One region of the Hafnia paralvei genome, then DNA from elsewhere that is predicted to be linked to it. Evidence: predicted binding sites of a transcription regulator. Region 1 holds the regulator's gene; each other region holds the start of a gene.
What was found. The regulator Fur, encoded in region 1, represses iron uptake genes when iron is present. The targets are predictions, from matches to a motif close to ATAATAATGAGAACNACTATCAA.
Positions count from the first base shown of each region.

Region 1 (5,410 bases):
GAAACTATGGCGCTGGGCACTTCCACGGTGACCTGAAGTGCCGAATTTTACCGCATGAGACGTATTACCTGCTTCTGGCGTCAATACATAGTATTGAGAAACCAGTTGAGCCACGTTAATCAAATCGCTCTGCTGGGCTAGCTGCCCGGCACGGGGGTGATTTGCCATGGTCACTTCTCCCTACGCTTAAATTATTGAGTGCCTAAGGGGGCTATTTAGCCTGATTCCCTTAGGCAATTCTGAAATCAGATAGTCCCGCAAACTTTTTCAATCAGTTCAGCGGGGAACTGCATAGCCTGCATGATGTGTTCAATCATGCTGCGCTTGCGACCTGTGTTCGTGTTGGTGATCACCCAATAAGGCGTGCCAGCGACGTGTTTAGGCTTAGTATGAGTGCCATTTTGCAGCAGCGTTTGCTGATCGCCGGCAAAATAAACACGGGTACGACCATGCAGAGATTCGGTTGCGGCAGCAAATCCCTGATTATCAATGGAATATAGGGTTGAAAGTACCAGCATGAAGCGATTTACCGCTTTGTTTTGCTCGGCGTACTCATCGGAAAGCAGCAGCTCACGCATGGTACGGACGCGATCTACCGGACGCGCAGTAACCACGGCAGTAGCGGGCGCAGTGGTTACCTCCGGAGCCACAACCGGAGCAGTTGTCGCTTTATGTTCAGCAGAGACTTTCAGCAGGCGGCGCAATATGTCAGAAGCACTTTCACCGATACTTTGCGTATGGCTTGCAATGTAGCGGTACAGCTCCTCGTCGACTTCAATAGTTTTCATCATTATCCAATACAGGTTTACGACTTAATCAGCAGGATTATAAAGTTAAACGTCTCATGCGGATAGCGTAAACCCAATGCTGTCGTAAATTCAGTGAGTTTTTTCCCAATGAGAGAGAAATAATATCCCTAAACTAGGGCTGATAACGCGTTAAGGCTAACAATCTTGATTAGCCGTGGTAACCTATTTGTTACAATATTCTTTTCGTAGCGATCGCTAGACGCATCGATTCAATAAACATAGACGCACAAACATAGACGCAACGATATGAAACTCAATTACCGCGAACACCTACCTTCTCAGCAGGCACAATTCCCACCAACGCTTCTAATTCATGGCCTATTTGGCAGCCTTGATAATCTGGGCATTTTGGGAAGAGACTTGCGTAGCGACCGCAAAATTATTCAGGTCGATATGCGTAACCACGGTCACTCGCCGCGTTCTGAGCGTATGGACTATGCCGCGATGGCCGAAGATCTGCTAGAACTCATCGATGATTTGTCACTTCCACAGCTCGACGTGATCGGTCATTCGATGGGGGGTAAGGCGGCAATGACGCTTGCCGCGCTCGCCCCCGAACGTATTCGTCGCTTGGCGTTGTTGGACATTGCACCGGTCGATTACAAAGTTCGCCGCCATGACACCATTTTTACCGCCATCAACGCCGTCACCGACTCACAGGTAACGCGTCGCCAAGACGCCGCAGACGTCATGCGTCACTATCTTCAGGAAGAAGGCGTTATACAGTTTTTGCTGAAATCCTTTCAGGACGGTGCATGGCTATTTAACGTGCCGGCGCTTTGGGAGCAATACGAAAACATCGTTGGTTGGCAAGACGTTGCGCCTTATCAAGGCCCCGTCATGTTTATCAAAGGGGGGCTTTCCCCGTACATTCAGGACAGCCATCGCGAGGCGATTGCGCGCCAGTTCCCTCATGCCCGCGCCCATGTCATCGCAGGCGTTGGGCACTGGCTACATGCAGAAAAACCCGAACTGGTGTTACGCACGCTGCACCGCTTTCTAGATTCTGATATCTAAAATCCTAGCTCAAATCTGGGGTGAGCCTGCGCTAGCCCCACTTTCTCTGCATCTCTAATACAAGTGTAAAAGCCGAGAGAAACACCCTCATGCCAACATCCCTGAAGAAAAAACCATCTGACGTCAGTAAGGTAAGCAAGATTAAGGATTGTCGCCGCTGGGGGGGCTAGGGTATTATGGCGCGCTATTATTCTGGCAGGCTGTTTTGCTGTTTAAGGATAGTGCCGGTAAAGGGTGAATGGCCCTAGTATGTTAATCATGATCTGATTCGTTACGCAGATTCAAAATTCTCCTTGTAGTACCGCTACCTGATATGGCCAAAGAACAAACGGACCGCACGACTCTGGATCTGTTCGCAGATGAACGTCGTCCGGGTCGCCCAAAAACCAACCCGTTATCCCGGGATGAACAGCTAAGAATTAACAAACGCAACCAACTGCGCCGCGATAAAGTGAAAGGACTGCGTCGTGTCGAGCTGAAAATTAACGAAGAAGCGGTTGAAATGCTGAATCGTCTGGCTCAGGAACAAAATATTAGCCGCAGTGAATTGATTGAACAAATTTTGCTCGATCAAATTTTAAAATCTTAACGCCGCCAGCACACAATGACGACAAATCAATGCGGTTGAAAGTGCTATAGTGCGTAAAGTACGTACTGGTCTTTTTCAAGAATCTAGTTTAATTATTTGATATAAAAGGTATAAACGCGACATGGCAATCGTAGGCATTTTCTTTGGCAGCGACACGGGCAACACGGAAAACATCGCTAAGATGATCCAAAAGCAACTCGGAAAAGACGTTGCTGAAGTTCATGACATTGCCAAAAGCAGCAAAGAAGACATCGAAGCATTCGACATTCTTCTGCTTGGCATCCCAACGTGGTATTACGGTGAAGCCCAGTGTGACTGGGACGACTTCTTCCCCTCACTGGAAGAGATCGACTTCAACGGAAAACTGGTTGCTCTGTTTGGCTGCGGCGACCAAGAAGATTATGCAGAGTACTTCTGCGACGCGATGGGGACTATCCGCGATCTGATCGAACCTCGTGGGGCAACTATCGTAGGCCACTGGCCAACAGCGGGCTATCATTTCGAAGCGTCTAAAGCACTGGTTGATGATAAAACCTTCGTCGGTTTGGCTATCGATGAAGACCGTCAACCTGAACTGACCGCAGCTCGCGTTGATGCGTGGGTAAAACAGATTTCTGATGAAATGAGCCTGTCTGAGATTACTGGCTAAAATGAAATTGTGCCCGCAGACCATGAAAGTCTGCGGGTATTTCAGCGATTGGTGAAAGCAGTTTGCAACATTTGTGTAACTCATTTTTCCCGCTATGACGCCCACAGTCAGCAGAGTCACATATTTGTCAGTGTGTTACGTTTTATTTCCACCGTGTAATTACGCCCAAGTTGTTAACACGCCGCGGTTCCCATTTACCGCTATCAGCTTTATAATGAATCTCAATTATATTTTCAGTTCGGTGACAATTAAGGCAACGCTGGCAGCAAATGCAGTCTATCCTAAACGTCTCCGAGCCAAGTAACGGGACAGAATCCGAATGACAGATAACAATACTGCTTTAAAGAAGGCTGGACTTAAAGTCACGCTTCCGCGTCTTAAGATTCTGGAAGTTCTGCAAGATCCAACTTGCCACCACGTCAGCGCAGAAGACCTGTATAAGAAGCTGATCGATATGGGTGAAGAAATCGGTCTGGCAACCGTGTACCGTGTCTTAAACCAGTTTGACGACGCGGGTATTGTTACTCGCCACAATTTCGAAGGCGGCAAATCTGTATTCGAACTGACTCAGCAACACCATCATGATCACCTGATCTGCTTGGATTGTGGCAAAGTGATTGAGTTTAGCGACGATTCCATCGAGAAGCGTCAGCATGAAATTGCTAAAAAATATGGTATTCAGCTCACTAACCACAGCCTGTACCTGTATGGTCACTGCTCGGAAGGTGATTGCCGTGAAGATGAGACGCTGCACGACAGCAAAGCGTAAACCTGTATTTTCAGCAGCATAAAGCGACCTTAGGGTCGCTTTTTTATTGCCTAAAATTTGCGGTAGTGACGCTGTAGCCAAAGGTTGCAAATAAAAGTGACAGGCGAAAAAAAGCCCCTCAGGCAAGGGGCGAAACAACTCACAGCTCAACGTGTTATCAGGTTTATCCGACCCAATGATTAAAACGCAGTGATAAAACCATTTTATTCCGTGTTCCCTCCCCTATGCAGAGCAGGGAACACTTTCCTACAGATTAAGCCTGCACGGGTTCTGCACGGCTGTAACGCTTGCCATCTGGGCTAACTGAGCGAATCTGAACATCACCGGAAACCGTTGGCTGAGCTTTCGCGTCGTAACGCTGCCACTGTTTGCCACCATCTACAGAATATTCAATCCCTATCCCCGGCAGAGCGACGTTCGCTTCCAGTTTACCGCCAACAACTTTGGCACCAGGCACCGGTAGACGATAGCCAATACCGGCTTTGTCCATCTTAGCGAGCTCACGCTGCCCCATCAGGTTGGCGAAGCGCTGCCAGTCGCTGAGCAGAGACTTCTTATCAACCAGATTAGTTTCTCCGCCCTTGTATTCACGACCCGCTTTGTAATCCTGTTCCCAACCAGCGCGATGCCATGAACGCTCTGCGACAGTCATTACACGAGGATAGATTTTGTATTCCATCATTTCGTCAGTACGTGTGATTTCACTCCACAGCTGAGCCGAAAGACCATACACTCCCGGCCATGGCTTATCGCTCTTGGCAGTAAAGAATGCGCCGTCGCGGTCTACAGAGGTTTCCGCATTCTGTGGCATGTTATTTGGCGCGAAGCTGAAGATTTTGCGTTCGTCATTAAAGCGAGTTCCCCAGTAGTAGCCGTTTTCCTGCGGATTCACTTCATATGGGAAGTCCATATAGACGTAGTCTGGGTTAGAGACGGTAACTTCATAGCCCTTGTTCGCCCAATCGTTGACGGTGTCGAAGCCGCCCCAATACAGAGTATCCCAGAAGTTGACGCCCACACGCTTGGTCGCAAACGCTTTGGAGTCTTTAGCGTCTTTCAGACCATCCTGCCACGCCTGCATTTTTTCAATACCGTGCTTATTGACGATCTGGCTAACTTCGATCGCAAAGTGACTTGGCAAGTGTTCCATGTCTTCGACTTTGCCGCTCTTAATCAGCGTCTGACAAACCTGAGACTGAGCCCAAGGCTTATCTTCTTTGCTCTGATCGATAATGCCTTTACCTGGCTCAATTTTGCCATTCTTATCCTGATAGCCTGGCCCTAAGCGGATATTTTTCGCTTCATCACCGCCAAAGTGCCACGTCGTCAGCGGTTGGCCCGCTTCTTTATGCATCTGAGCAATCTCGCCGATCACTTTGTCGACAAAGCGCTTAGATGAATCCAAACAAGGGTTCAAATAGCTCTTACGATCGTAGAACTGCACAGAGGTCGTATTTGAGGTATCCGTTGGGTCAACCAAACGGAATTCGTTGGCCCCCTTCTCATCCCCAGCGGCTTTCAGTTTGTCATAGCGCGCTTCCATAGAAACCACCGCTGCACGGGCATGTGCAGGCATA
Region 1 covers NZ_CP083737.1:1,438,655-1,444,064, reverse strand. The annotation lists gene pgm (phosphoglucomutase (alpha-D-glucose-1,6-bisphosphate-dependent)) at 1-168, opposite strand, end outside; gene seqA (replication initiation negative regulator SeqA) at 246-788, opposite strand; gene ybfF (esterase) at 1,056-1,826, shown strand; gene ybfE (LexA regulated protein) at 2,140-2,415, shown strand; gene fldA (flavodoxin FldA) at 2,537-3,064, shown strand; gene fur (ferric iron uptake transcriptional regulator) at 3,384-3,833, shown strand; gene K9N75_RS06785 (beta-N-acetylhexosaminidase) at 4,087-5,410, opposite strand, start outside.

Region 2 (5,410 bases), 720 kb from region 1:
GCTTGAACCACACATGAAAGGCAAAGTGCTGGATGTGGGTTGTGGTGCAGGCGTGTTATCTGCTGCAATGGCCAAAATGTCACCCAAAGTTAAGCTGACGCTTACCGATGTGAGCGCTGCGGCGTTGGAATCCAGCCGTGCAACGCTGGCAGCTAACGACATTCAGGGTGAAGTGATCGCCAGCAACGTTTATTCAGACGTGAATGGTCGTTTTGATATGATCATTTCCAACCCACCGTTCCACGATGGAATGCAGACTAGCTTAACTGCGGCTGAAACCTTGATCCGCGGTGCGGCAAAACAGCTGCAAATCGGTGGTGAACTGCGCATCGTGGCTAACGCTTTCTTACCGTATCCACAGTTGCTTGACGATGTCTTTGGCTCACATGAAGTGCTAGCTCAAACAGGTCGTTTCAAAGTCTACTCAGCCCGTCTGGGTCGCGCAGCTATTGCCAAGAAAAAACGCTAATGAATTCTACGACTGATATCCCTCGGGCTATCAGTCGTGCTCCCTTCCCCGCCCTGCTCCATACCACCATTCATCGCAATAATTTCTGGCACTAACGCAATTTACAAAATAAATGTCCACATTTTCACCAAACACGCCCCAAACATACATCGATGGGGAAATAAGTGTTGACGTAACCGCGAAAATCTCTAGAATTCGCCTCCGTGGTTATGTTGCTGCAAAGCAATATAAAACGGTATGCGAAGGTGGCGGAATTGGTAGACGCGCTAGCTTCAGGTGTTAGTGTTCTTACGGACGTGAGGGTTCAAGTCCCTCTCTTCGCACCAACAGATTGTTTCTTTCTTATCCTGCCTTATCCTTGCATCTCCCAGAGCTTTAACGACTTCCCTCTCCTCTTTGTACACATGTATTTCAGTCGCCTCCCAGTAGTTAAACGCCAAAGTAATTGTAATTTAAAGAAATTGTCGCAAGTCCTCCCGCCAGAGCTAAACCGGACGGCAGTAAAATATAATCGCGCAAACGTGGATTAAACAGCATAGCCAGCGTTGTTAGCATAGCTAGAACCATCATGCCTTTTAAAAAAGATAAATTCAGATTCGAGACGATCAGCAAGGGTAAAACCAATGTTGGTAGACTAATCCCCCAAATTCCGCTCAATGACCGCCATGCCCATAGACTTATCCCCCACACCACCAGCAACGCTATCGATACTATCAGCATAAATCGCACCATAGATGATAATAATTCCCAATATCATAGGCTGAGATTTTTTAATTTTCATCCATGAATTCTGTATGTGTACCTCACTCTCATCACGTACAAGAGCAAAAATGGTGTTTTTTTATCCACTTTGTCTCCTTGTAACCCACATTAATTACAAGCACATGACTTCTCCGATCAAAACTGTTACTTTTATGGTCGAATAAGAATAATCTCAGAAGTTTTTTTCTAATACTTAGAACATCACGTCATTTCAAATTCCTAATCCGAGCAATATTGACAGCCACGAGCCCATTTTTAATGAACGCAAAAAGTTACGATGAGTTATTAAATAGCAAAAGCCATATGACATTCCTGTTATTTATTCTGTTAAATGGTGCTACATCGTTTTATGCGTTGCTAAATCCATTACAAACAGATCCACCGTACACGATTGCAGGAGTCAGCATTTTTGCTTTTTGCCTACTTTCTGCCATATCTTTGATATGGCATCGTGAAAAATACTTGTTAAAACTCAATATTGCTGCACTGGTATTGGGGATACTGTGGTCATTTCATATTGCGGTAAAATATCGACATGTCGATGTAAGCGGGCATGAATTTTTATTAATCAATTTGTTCAGCGTTTTTTTTATTGCTGCGGTGACTCTTTCTGACAATTTATTGGCCTTTTGCCTAAATGCCATCCCTGTAGCGATTACCGTCATTATTTTAGAAGATTTCCATAATATGACGCGTATCTTATTCGTATTGGCACTGCCCATTATCGCGCTATCCCTTCACCGCGTTATAACTCGCAGGCGCGAGGCTTTCACACGTCAATTAGTAAACCAGCTTGAACGCGATAAGGCCCGTTTCAGCGATCTCAGCATGATTGACCCACTCACTACGTTACTTAATCGTCGTGGTCTAGAATTTCAATTTCATCACATGAGTAACGACTGTGCGACTGAGCACAAAGATTTTGTTGTGATGATAGACATCGATTTTTTTAAGCTTTATAACGATCATTATGGACATCAGTATGGTGATACCGCATTGACGGCCATTGCTCAGATTATCAAGGAAGCCGTACGCAGTAGAGATTTAGCGGTTCGCTACGGCGGCGAAGAGTTTTTACTTATTTTACGCGATGCATCTGAGACATTAGCTATCCAAATCTGTGAACATATTCGTTCGCATGTGGAACAATTAGCACTGATAAATGAATACCAGCCAAATGGGTACAGCGTAGTCACCATTTCGGCTGGTCTTTCAGAGATGTACAATAATAATTTAGAGAATGCTATCGCTCGCGCCGATCAGGCACTGTACTTATCTAAGCAAAAAGGTCGTAATAGAGTTTCACTGCAAAAAGTAGCCTAGCTGTTTATATACGCTACGGATATGACCGCAGGTCAATCACTCAAATATAGACAGCAGCACCGAGTCTTAAATAATTCTATTTTTCATAGTATCAAATAGAATTATTTCCACCTTTTCTATATCCGTAACGCTATGCAGCCAAGGGCACACTCTTAGCGCGCTAACATTTATCCCTTTCTACCCTCACCGCATTTTTCGCTTCGCATTCTTGCGATTGATAATGGTTATCAGTATTATTGCGTTTTTATCCATGCTTTCTAGGATGCTTTGGTGAAGATAACTGCGCTGACTGAGTTCGATACCTACCTTCCTGCGGTATTTCCCGCTTTTCCGCCAGAAGCGGAAGAGTTAACCGCGCTTTTCAGCCAGCATTATCCTCATTTCCTGACAACGTTTTTGATTGATGAAACTGCGTCTAGCCATGATTTATCCGCTATGCAGTGGTCCGCTACAGGAACATACGCCAAGCTGATGTCGCGCTATCAACATGAACACTACGCCGAGTTTCCGGACAAAAGCCCAGAAGCCAAACCGTTAGAATCACTGTGGGCTCAGTGGTATTTTGGGTTGCTGGTGCCGCCCATGATGCTGCTGTTACTCCAGCATTCTGCGCCTTTAGATCCACATATCCGCCAGTTCAAAGTCCGTTTCCACGATAGTGGACGGCCTGAGGCATTTATCTATTATCCAAAATTGATGTCCGGCGAGACTCGCAATAGCACACCTCTGCAGAGGATCGTGTCACTGGTTGAACGTCATTTGCTTCCGGCAGTCAATGCGATTGCACGGCAGGGGGTTTTAAACGCCAAGCTCATGTGGAGCAACATTGGTTATGTGATGCACTGGTATTTGGGGGAACTTCGCCCGCTTCTTGGCGATGCCACCTTTTCTCAGCTAGAACATGCGCTATTCTTCACTGCCGCATTTCCAAATGGGCAAGAGAATCCACTCTATCGTACTGTTCTGATGCGTAATGGTACTATTCAGCGCCGCACCTGCTGCCAACGCTATAAGCTGCCTAAAATGAAAGAGTGCGGTGATTGCCCATTAAATTTAGAGTAATTATTTTTGCGTTAAAAATGCCATTAAAAATAGCTGGCTTATTGATCAAGGTCAGGCTTATTGGTTATCTGTCGAGTATCCTATCCCCTCTTTAAATCAAGGGATTTGATTCGATGAATTGGTATATTAATGTATTGAAGAATTACGCGACGTTTAATGGCCGCGCTCGCCGTAGAGAGTATTGGATGTTTTCACTCTTCCATACGCTTATACTGGTACTCACTCTATATATCTCCATGACATTTGAAACTGATGTTTCGGGTTTCACCGCTATTCTCTTCATACTGTATATGCTTGTCACGCTAATCCCACATCTAGCCGTTCTCGTCAGAAGGCTACACGATACCAACCAGTCCGGCTGGTTTTATTTTATTTCTTTCGTTCCATTTGTTGGACCTATCGTTCTGCTTATCTTTCTCTGTAAAGAAGGAACAAAAGGAGATAATCACTATGGGCTGGATACAAAAATAGAACAGCTAAAAAATAATTTTATCATTCAATAACCCAGTTAAACTTAAGCATCACTTCATGTTGAAATAAGAAAAACTTCTTTAAAAAAAAACTATTATAGCCATGTTATTTCAACTTATTCGCAAGGAAGTTTTAGACATGGAATGGTTTCTCAAAGTAGTAAAAGAAAATTACGCTAATTTCAATGGCCGTGCTCGCCGCAAAGAATATTGGATGTTTACCCTGTTTTCTTCCATTATCAGCATTGTATTATTTGTGTTAATGAGTATATTTTCAGATAGTATGCTGGTTATTATCTTTAGCATATTATCGATACTTTATTCATTAGTCATACTTATCCCAAGTCTGGCTGTCATCGCCAGAAGATTGCATGACACCAACCATTCAGGCTGGTTTTATTTCATTGCCCTGATACCGCTTGTTGGCCCTATCATCATGCTGATTACTCTTTGCAAAGAAGGTACTCGCGGAGACAACCAATATGGTGCCGATCCAAAAGCTGGTGATTTAATCTAGTCAGTCTTGCATCGCTGAACTCTAGTTCATGCAACGGTTAACTAAGCTTTCTTTGATATAGGTTGATATCTTCAACCTATATCATCGTAACTCGCTCATATTTTGTATCCCCTCTTGTTAGTTTATCTCTTAGCCATGCAACCCCTCAGCTAAAACAGCATTTCCTTAGATTAAAAACACATTAAGATATTGCGTTTTAATGACACTAACTCATTAAATTCAATGATGTTTATAAGGTTAATCATGATAAACAATGATTAATATGTGACAAAGATCACAAAGAAAAATAGTTTTTCCTTTTTTCCCTGAATAAAAGCTACCAAAGCTAACGAGAATAATTATCATTCTGTATCGCATTTAATAAAGCGATGTCATTGACTGGATAACAACCAGCGATGGCCAGAGAGCTCACAATTAATTATTAGATTTTCGTGCTTTTCAAGCAGGGATCATTAGATGAAATACAATGCGTTTATTTGCTCTTCGTTAAAAGCCGCGTTACCCATCGGCTGCTTATTCCTCCCTTTGAGTGCCTTTGCGGCCACAGAAGCTGATACAGCAACCTCTGGCAATGAAGACAAAATCGTCGTTAGCGCCAAAGCCAGTCTTCCTCCTCTAGGAAGCTATGAAAACACCGGGACTAAATCAGATCTGACCGCTCAGGATACTCCTCAGACAATCAATACTGTTGAAGGACAAGAACTGGACGAGCGTGGGATTAGCTCACTCAACGAAGCATTGCGCTATGTGTCTGGTGTCACCACCGAAAACCGTGGCGGTGCAATCACCCGCTTTGACGAATTCACC
Region 2 covers NZ_CP083737.1:713,697-719,106, reverse strand. The annotation lists gene rsmC (16S rRNA (guanine(1207)-N(2))-methyltransferase RsmC) at 1-469, shown strand, start outside; tRNA gene K9N75_RS03315 (tRNA-Leu) at 709-795, shown strand; gene K9N75_RS03310 (DUF1435 family protein) at 899-1,189, opposite strand; gene K9N75_RS03305 (GGDEF domain-containing protein) at 1,490-2,554, shown strand; gene fhuF (siderophore-iron reductase FhuF) at 2,825-3,616, shown strand; gene K9N75_RS03295 (DUF805 domain-containing protein) at 3,730-4,119, shown strand; gene K9N75_RS03290 (DUF805 domain-containing protein) at 4,226-4,603, shown strand; gene K9N75_RS03285 (TonB-dependent siderophore receptor) at 5,060-5,410, shown strand, end outside.
Region 2: a site for Fur is predicted at 2,769-2,791, ahead of fhuF (siderophore-iron reductase FhuF). Genes of this name have one in related genera too.

Region 3 (5,410 bases), 1.4 Mb from region 1:
GATGAACGGTTCTGGATAGAGCAGAATCTCGTGAAAACCATCTAGCCAGTCAATACTGAGCTCAAGAACCGGCAGAGAGAATAGCAGCGCAATGCGTGCCTCTATTAGCGGTGTGATATAGAGATCTTGTAGCGGAACAATACGTTTAAGCTGTAAAAATTTTGAGGCGATAAGCGTAAGCTTCTGAAGTTCACGAGGGGTAAGCGCTGAAAGCAGTGGAATAGCTAAAGCCTCTTCCCAAGGGTAATTGGCAAGAGGAGTATTTGCACCTGCGTTCCAAGGCCACTTAATCATTAGAAGGCTCGCAATATGAACGTTTATTCCCCACTGTTTTATCATGAATGAACATCAGAATAAAACAGCAAACTAAGCGCGTAGATAACCACTTTTTTGTGTGGTTGTCTGTGATAAAGTCCACGCTTGCCGTTCGTTAGAACAAATAAATCAAGATGTTGGCAGTGCTAGAATTCTATTGCTGAGGGGAACACGTGATTATTTTTTTGGGGTAAAAGAAAAGCCACGCGTGTTCGTGGCTTTCGTTGTTTTTCAGGTTAAACACCGCAGCTGCGCTACGGGTTTTGTGTTCTGCATGTTTTCAAAATATCCAGATTAGGATCGTACTCTTTCGTCTGCACATTCATCATTGACAGCATAGTGTGGAAAAGATTGTCGTGAGAAAACTCGCTGTTTTTTGCAAGACTAGCCACGCAGGCACGGTCGATACCTTGCGCTTTCACATAGCTATCAGACAACCACATTTCCATTGGGACACGAGTCTGCTCTTCAGGTGCAAATTTGTAAGGGGTACCATGCAAATAGAGTCCGTCTTCACCCAAGGATTCACCGTGGTCAGAGACATAATATAGTGCAACGTTATAGTCTTTTTCATAGCCTTTTAACCGCTGAATAAACTGACTTACCACGTAATCGGTGTAGCGAATGGTGTTGTCGTAGGTATTAACCAACTGCTGCTGAGTGCAGTTTTCAATATCGCTACGTTGGCAGTCAGGCATGAAGAAGCGGAATTCTTTTGGATACCTTTTATAGTAAGTGGGCCCATGGCTACCAATAAGATGGAATGCTAAGGTTTTGTTTTTTCCGTCGTTAGGAATGAGCTTGTCTAAATCGTTCAACAATACGGCGTCGTAGCAGGTATCACCGTCACACAGATTTTTATCGCTATTGGTCGGCACGATTTGTGTAGGGATACGGTCGCAAGCGCCTTTGCATCCTTCGTCGTTGTCCTTCCAGTAGGTTGATACCCCCGCTTTTTGCAGGATATCCATTAAACCTTCGCTGTTACGCGCAATATTATTGTCGAAATGCGTACGTGGCATATTTGAGAACATACAAGGCACGGATACTGCGGTGGCGGTGCCACACGAGCTGACTTTAGAGAAGTAGATCAGATCCGGTTCTTGGCTGGTATAAGGATTCGTTGGGCGAGGATATCCCTGTAGCTGCTGGTTCTGATTTCGTGCGGTTTCACCCACAATTAAAAATACCAGCGTAGGCTTGCTGCCGGCTTTCTGTACTAATTTGGCATCGTCACCAATCTTACGGAAGGGAATCGGCTTAGTCAGATAGCGACGGTTAATGTATTGCGATGCGCTGTACAGATAATTAGTCGGCAGAATTTCAAGATTCAATGTGCGGTTATTACGCCCTACGGAGGCATAGTCTTGATAATACAGGCTAGCCACGAGCGCGATGATCAGAAGAGAAACCAGCATGGATACGAGGCGTAGCCCCAAACGCGCAATGACGCCATGAGCGTAGACAATCTGGGTTTTCATCAGCAGGATGCAGGGCAAAATACCGGTAAACAGCACCCACAGCACAACCGAGAAATTATAGTATGAAGAGGCTTCCGCAGAGTTAGTTTCAAAAATATTCTCAATCATTGAACGATCAAAAATAATTTTGTACTTCAGCTGTGCATAGCTTGCAAAGGCACTGATTACCAGCACGATGCAGAAAAAGGGTTTAAAAATTGGTTTAAACGTAAAAGGGGTAAAGACAAAGTTGAGTGCGGCGATCAATACCAGCGGAATTGATATAGCAAAGCCGAGTTTATAGTTATCCAGCGATGTGAGGATATGATAAAAATGCAGCAGGATTGGCAGGTTAACTACCAGAGTAAAATAAATCGCCAGAATAATAGTCAGCGACAAAAAGCTGACTTTCAAAACCTTTCGCTGCAAGGGAAACGCTCCTGAAATGCAAGTAAACGGCTTTTGCTGTCATGACAAAACCGAAAAATAAGCGAAAACGCTGTTGGTATCAGGCAAATTTACCTAACTAAACTTAAGATAGCCTTAAGCTCACGAAATGGATTAATGAGGTAGGATATTGAAAATTCATGGAAGTTATTAGACGCCACACAGAAATAGTGTGGCGTTGTGGGGAGTGCTTTAACACACGCCAAAATCACCTTCTTCGTGGTATAGCGTTAGCACCTTGGCATCGACAGTCTCTTTTCTCTCGTTACCTAGCTCATTCCAGACGCAGGTGATTTCATCACCGTTCACAGCCAAAACGGTCATACGCGGACCTCCGCCGATCTTTTGAACGCTATCACCCATTGTGAAAGACATTTTACTCTCCTAAATAAAGCAGAATGAATGTTCGTTGATAGTGAGCTATCCAATTGAATTAGCTCAGTCTCCAAATACTTAACTTTTATAAGTTAGGCCAGCGCAGCTGGGATAGATAGCAAAAATATCCGACGGTTTTAGTGACCTTTTTTGAACAAACGCTGAGCTCAATATCAGTAGGCTATCTTCTTCGTTCAAGCTATTCGTTTGTTTTTAAAAATTATTTTCATTTCAAATACCCATGAGTAACAACTGGCTACACTTTAATTCACAAATATTATGCATTGGGCGCTTGTTTTTTTATTGATCGTAATGATAATCGGTATCATTATTTTTACCGTTCTTTACATGCGCGTTACGCGCAAGCAAGAGAGAAAACATGTTTGTCCCATTCCTCATCATGTTCCGCGAGGGGCTTGAAGCTGCACTGATCGTAAGCCTTATCGCCAGTTATTTAAAACGTACCCAACGCGCTCAATGGCTAGGCATTGTGTGGATCGGCGTTATTTTGGCTGCGGCTCTCTGCTTAGGGTTAGGCATTTTTATTAATGAGACCACCGGTGAGTTTCCCCAAAAACAGCAAGAACTGTTTGAAGGGATTGTCGCCGTCGTTGCGGTCGGTATTTTGACGTACATGGTTTTTTGGATGCGTAAAGTTTCTCGCTCGGTAAAAACACACTTAGAAGGCGCGATAGACAACGCACTAAATGCAGGTAAAGGGCAGGGATGGGCGTTAGTCGCGATGGTGTTTTTTGCCGTTGCGCGCGAAGGGCTGGAATCCGTGTTTTTCCTGCTGGCAGCCTTTCAGCAAGATGTCGGCATTCAGGCTCCGATTGGTGCGGTGCTCGGATTAGTGTGCGCCATCATTGTCGGTATGATGATCTATTGGGGCGGCGTAAAACTGCATTTGGCTAAGTTCTTTAAATGGACCAGCCTATTTATTCTGTTTGTTGCCGCAGGCTTAGCAGCCGGAGCCATCCGCGCTTTCCACGAAGCCGGGCTTTGGAACTATCTGCAAGATATTGCGTTTAATTTCACCGATGTGCTCTCGACTCATTCACTTCTGGGAACGTTGCTCGAAGGTATTTTCGGTTATCAGGAAGCACCGACCGTCAGCGAAGTTCTGGTGTATTTCCTCTATCTCATACCAGCACTGATTTTCTTCTTCATGCCGCAGCGAGCCGTTGATGAAGCGGCGAACCGTAACGCGAGTCAGTCACGTTAATTAAAACCAAATAATATTGAACAAATTGTCAGGGAGTCACCGTTATGTCCATCCAGATTTTCCGCCGCACCGCGTTATCTCTTGCTCTGCTGGCGCTGCCTACCACTGCGGCTTTGGCGGCTGAAGCGCTGCCTCAGGTCAAAATTTCAGTTAACGACAAACAATGTGAGCCAATGACGCTGACCATTCCTGCCGGGAAAACCCAGTTCATTGTGCATAACAACAGCCAAAAGGCGCTGGAGTGGGAAATTCTCAAAGGCGTGATGGTCGTGGAGGAGCGCGAAAATATTGCTCCCGGTTTTACCCAAAAAATGACAGCAACTTTAGAACCGGGTGAATACGATATGACCTGTGGTTTGCTCAGCAATCCTAAGGGCAAAATTATTGTTCAAGCTGTTGACGGTGCGACGGCTGCAAAAACGGATGCTATGGCATTGGTAGGTCCCATTGCTGAGTACAAAGTTTACGTGATGCAAGAAGTGAAACAGCTGGTGGAACAGACCAAAGCATTCACTGATGCCGTGAAAAAGGGTGATTTAGCCACGGCGCAAAAACTGTATGCGCCTACGCGCCAGCACTATGAGCGAATTGAACCGATTGCTGAGTTGTTCTCCGATCTTGATGGCAGCATCGATGCGCGCGAAGACGACTATGAGCAAAAAGCACAGGATCCTAACTTCACCGGTTTCCATCGTTTGGAAAAAGTGCTGTTTGGTGACAAAACCACCAAAGGGGCTGATGGCTACGCTGACCGCTTGATGAAAGACGTGCTTGAGCTGCAAAACCGTGTGACAACCTTAACTTTCGCCCCAAGCAAAGTGGTTGGCGGCGCGGCGGGTTTGATTGAAGAAGTGGCTGCCAGCAAAATCAGCGGTGAAGAAGATCGCTACAGTCGTACCGACCTGTGGGACTTCCGTGCAAACGTCGATGGTGCGCAGAAAATCGTTAACCTGCTGCGCCCAATGTTGGAAAAAGCTAACCCGCAACTGCTGGCAAAAATTGATGCCAACTTTAAAACCGTTGACGCCATTTTGGATAAATATCGTACCAAAGATGGCTATGAATCCTATGAGAAGCTGACCGCTGCCGATCGCAACGCGATGAAAGGCCCAATTACGGCGTTGGCAGAAGATTTAGCGCAGCTGCGCGGTGTTTTAGGTCTCGATTAAAAGCAACGTTTTGAGGTTGGAAAGATGAGTGGTAAAGGATGCCCGGTCACCGGGCTGACTGGGGGGGCAGAAATGCCTTCTCGCCGTCGTTTATTGATTGGCGCAGGGGCGCTGGGCAGCGCGCTCGCGCTCGGTGGCGCGGTCAAAGCAGATACGGGAACCAAGCCTCTGGCGACGGCGACGTCACCGAAAAATGCACGCTGGCAGAAACAGCCGTTTTATGGTGAACATCAGACCGGTGTGCTGACACCGCAGCAAGCATCGGCGATGTTGGTTGCTTTTGATGTGTTGGCGACCAACGCAGAAGATTTACAGCGTTTAATGAAGTTACTCACCGAGCGGATAGCATTTTTGACGCACGGCGGCAAAGCACCGCATGCCGATGCCAAATTGCCTCCGCTGGATTCAGGGATCATGGG
Region 3 covers NZ_CP083737.1:2,881,945-2,887,354, reverse strand. The annotation lists gene mtfA (DgsA anti-repressor MtfA) at 1-294, opposite strand, end outside; gene K9N75_RS13700 (phosphoethanolamine transferase) at 570-2,204, opposite strand; gene K9N75_RS13695 (GDFGVC terminal motif YodC-like protein) at 2,415-2,597, opposite strand; gene efeU (iron uptake transporter permease EfeU) at 2,977-3,822, shown strand; gene efeO (iron uptake system protein EfeO) at 3,867-4,991, shown strand; gene efeB (iron uptake transporter deferrochelatase/peroxidase subunit) at 5,016-5,410, shown strand, end outside.
Region 3: a site for Fur is predicted at 2,910-2,932, ahead of efeU (iron uptake transporter permease EfeU). Genes of this name have one in related genera too.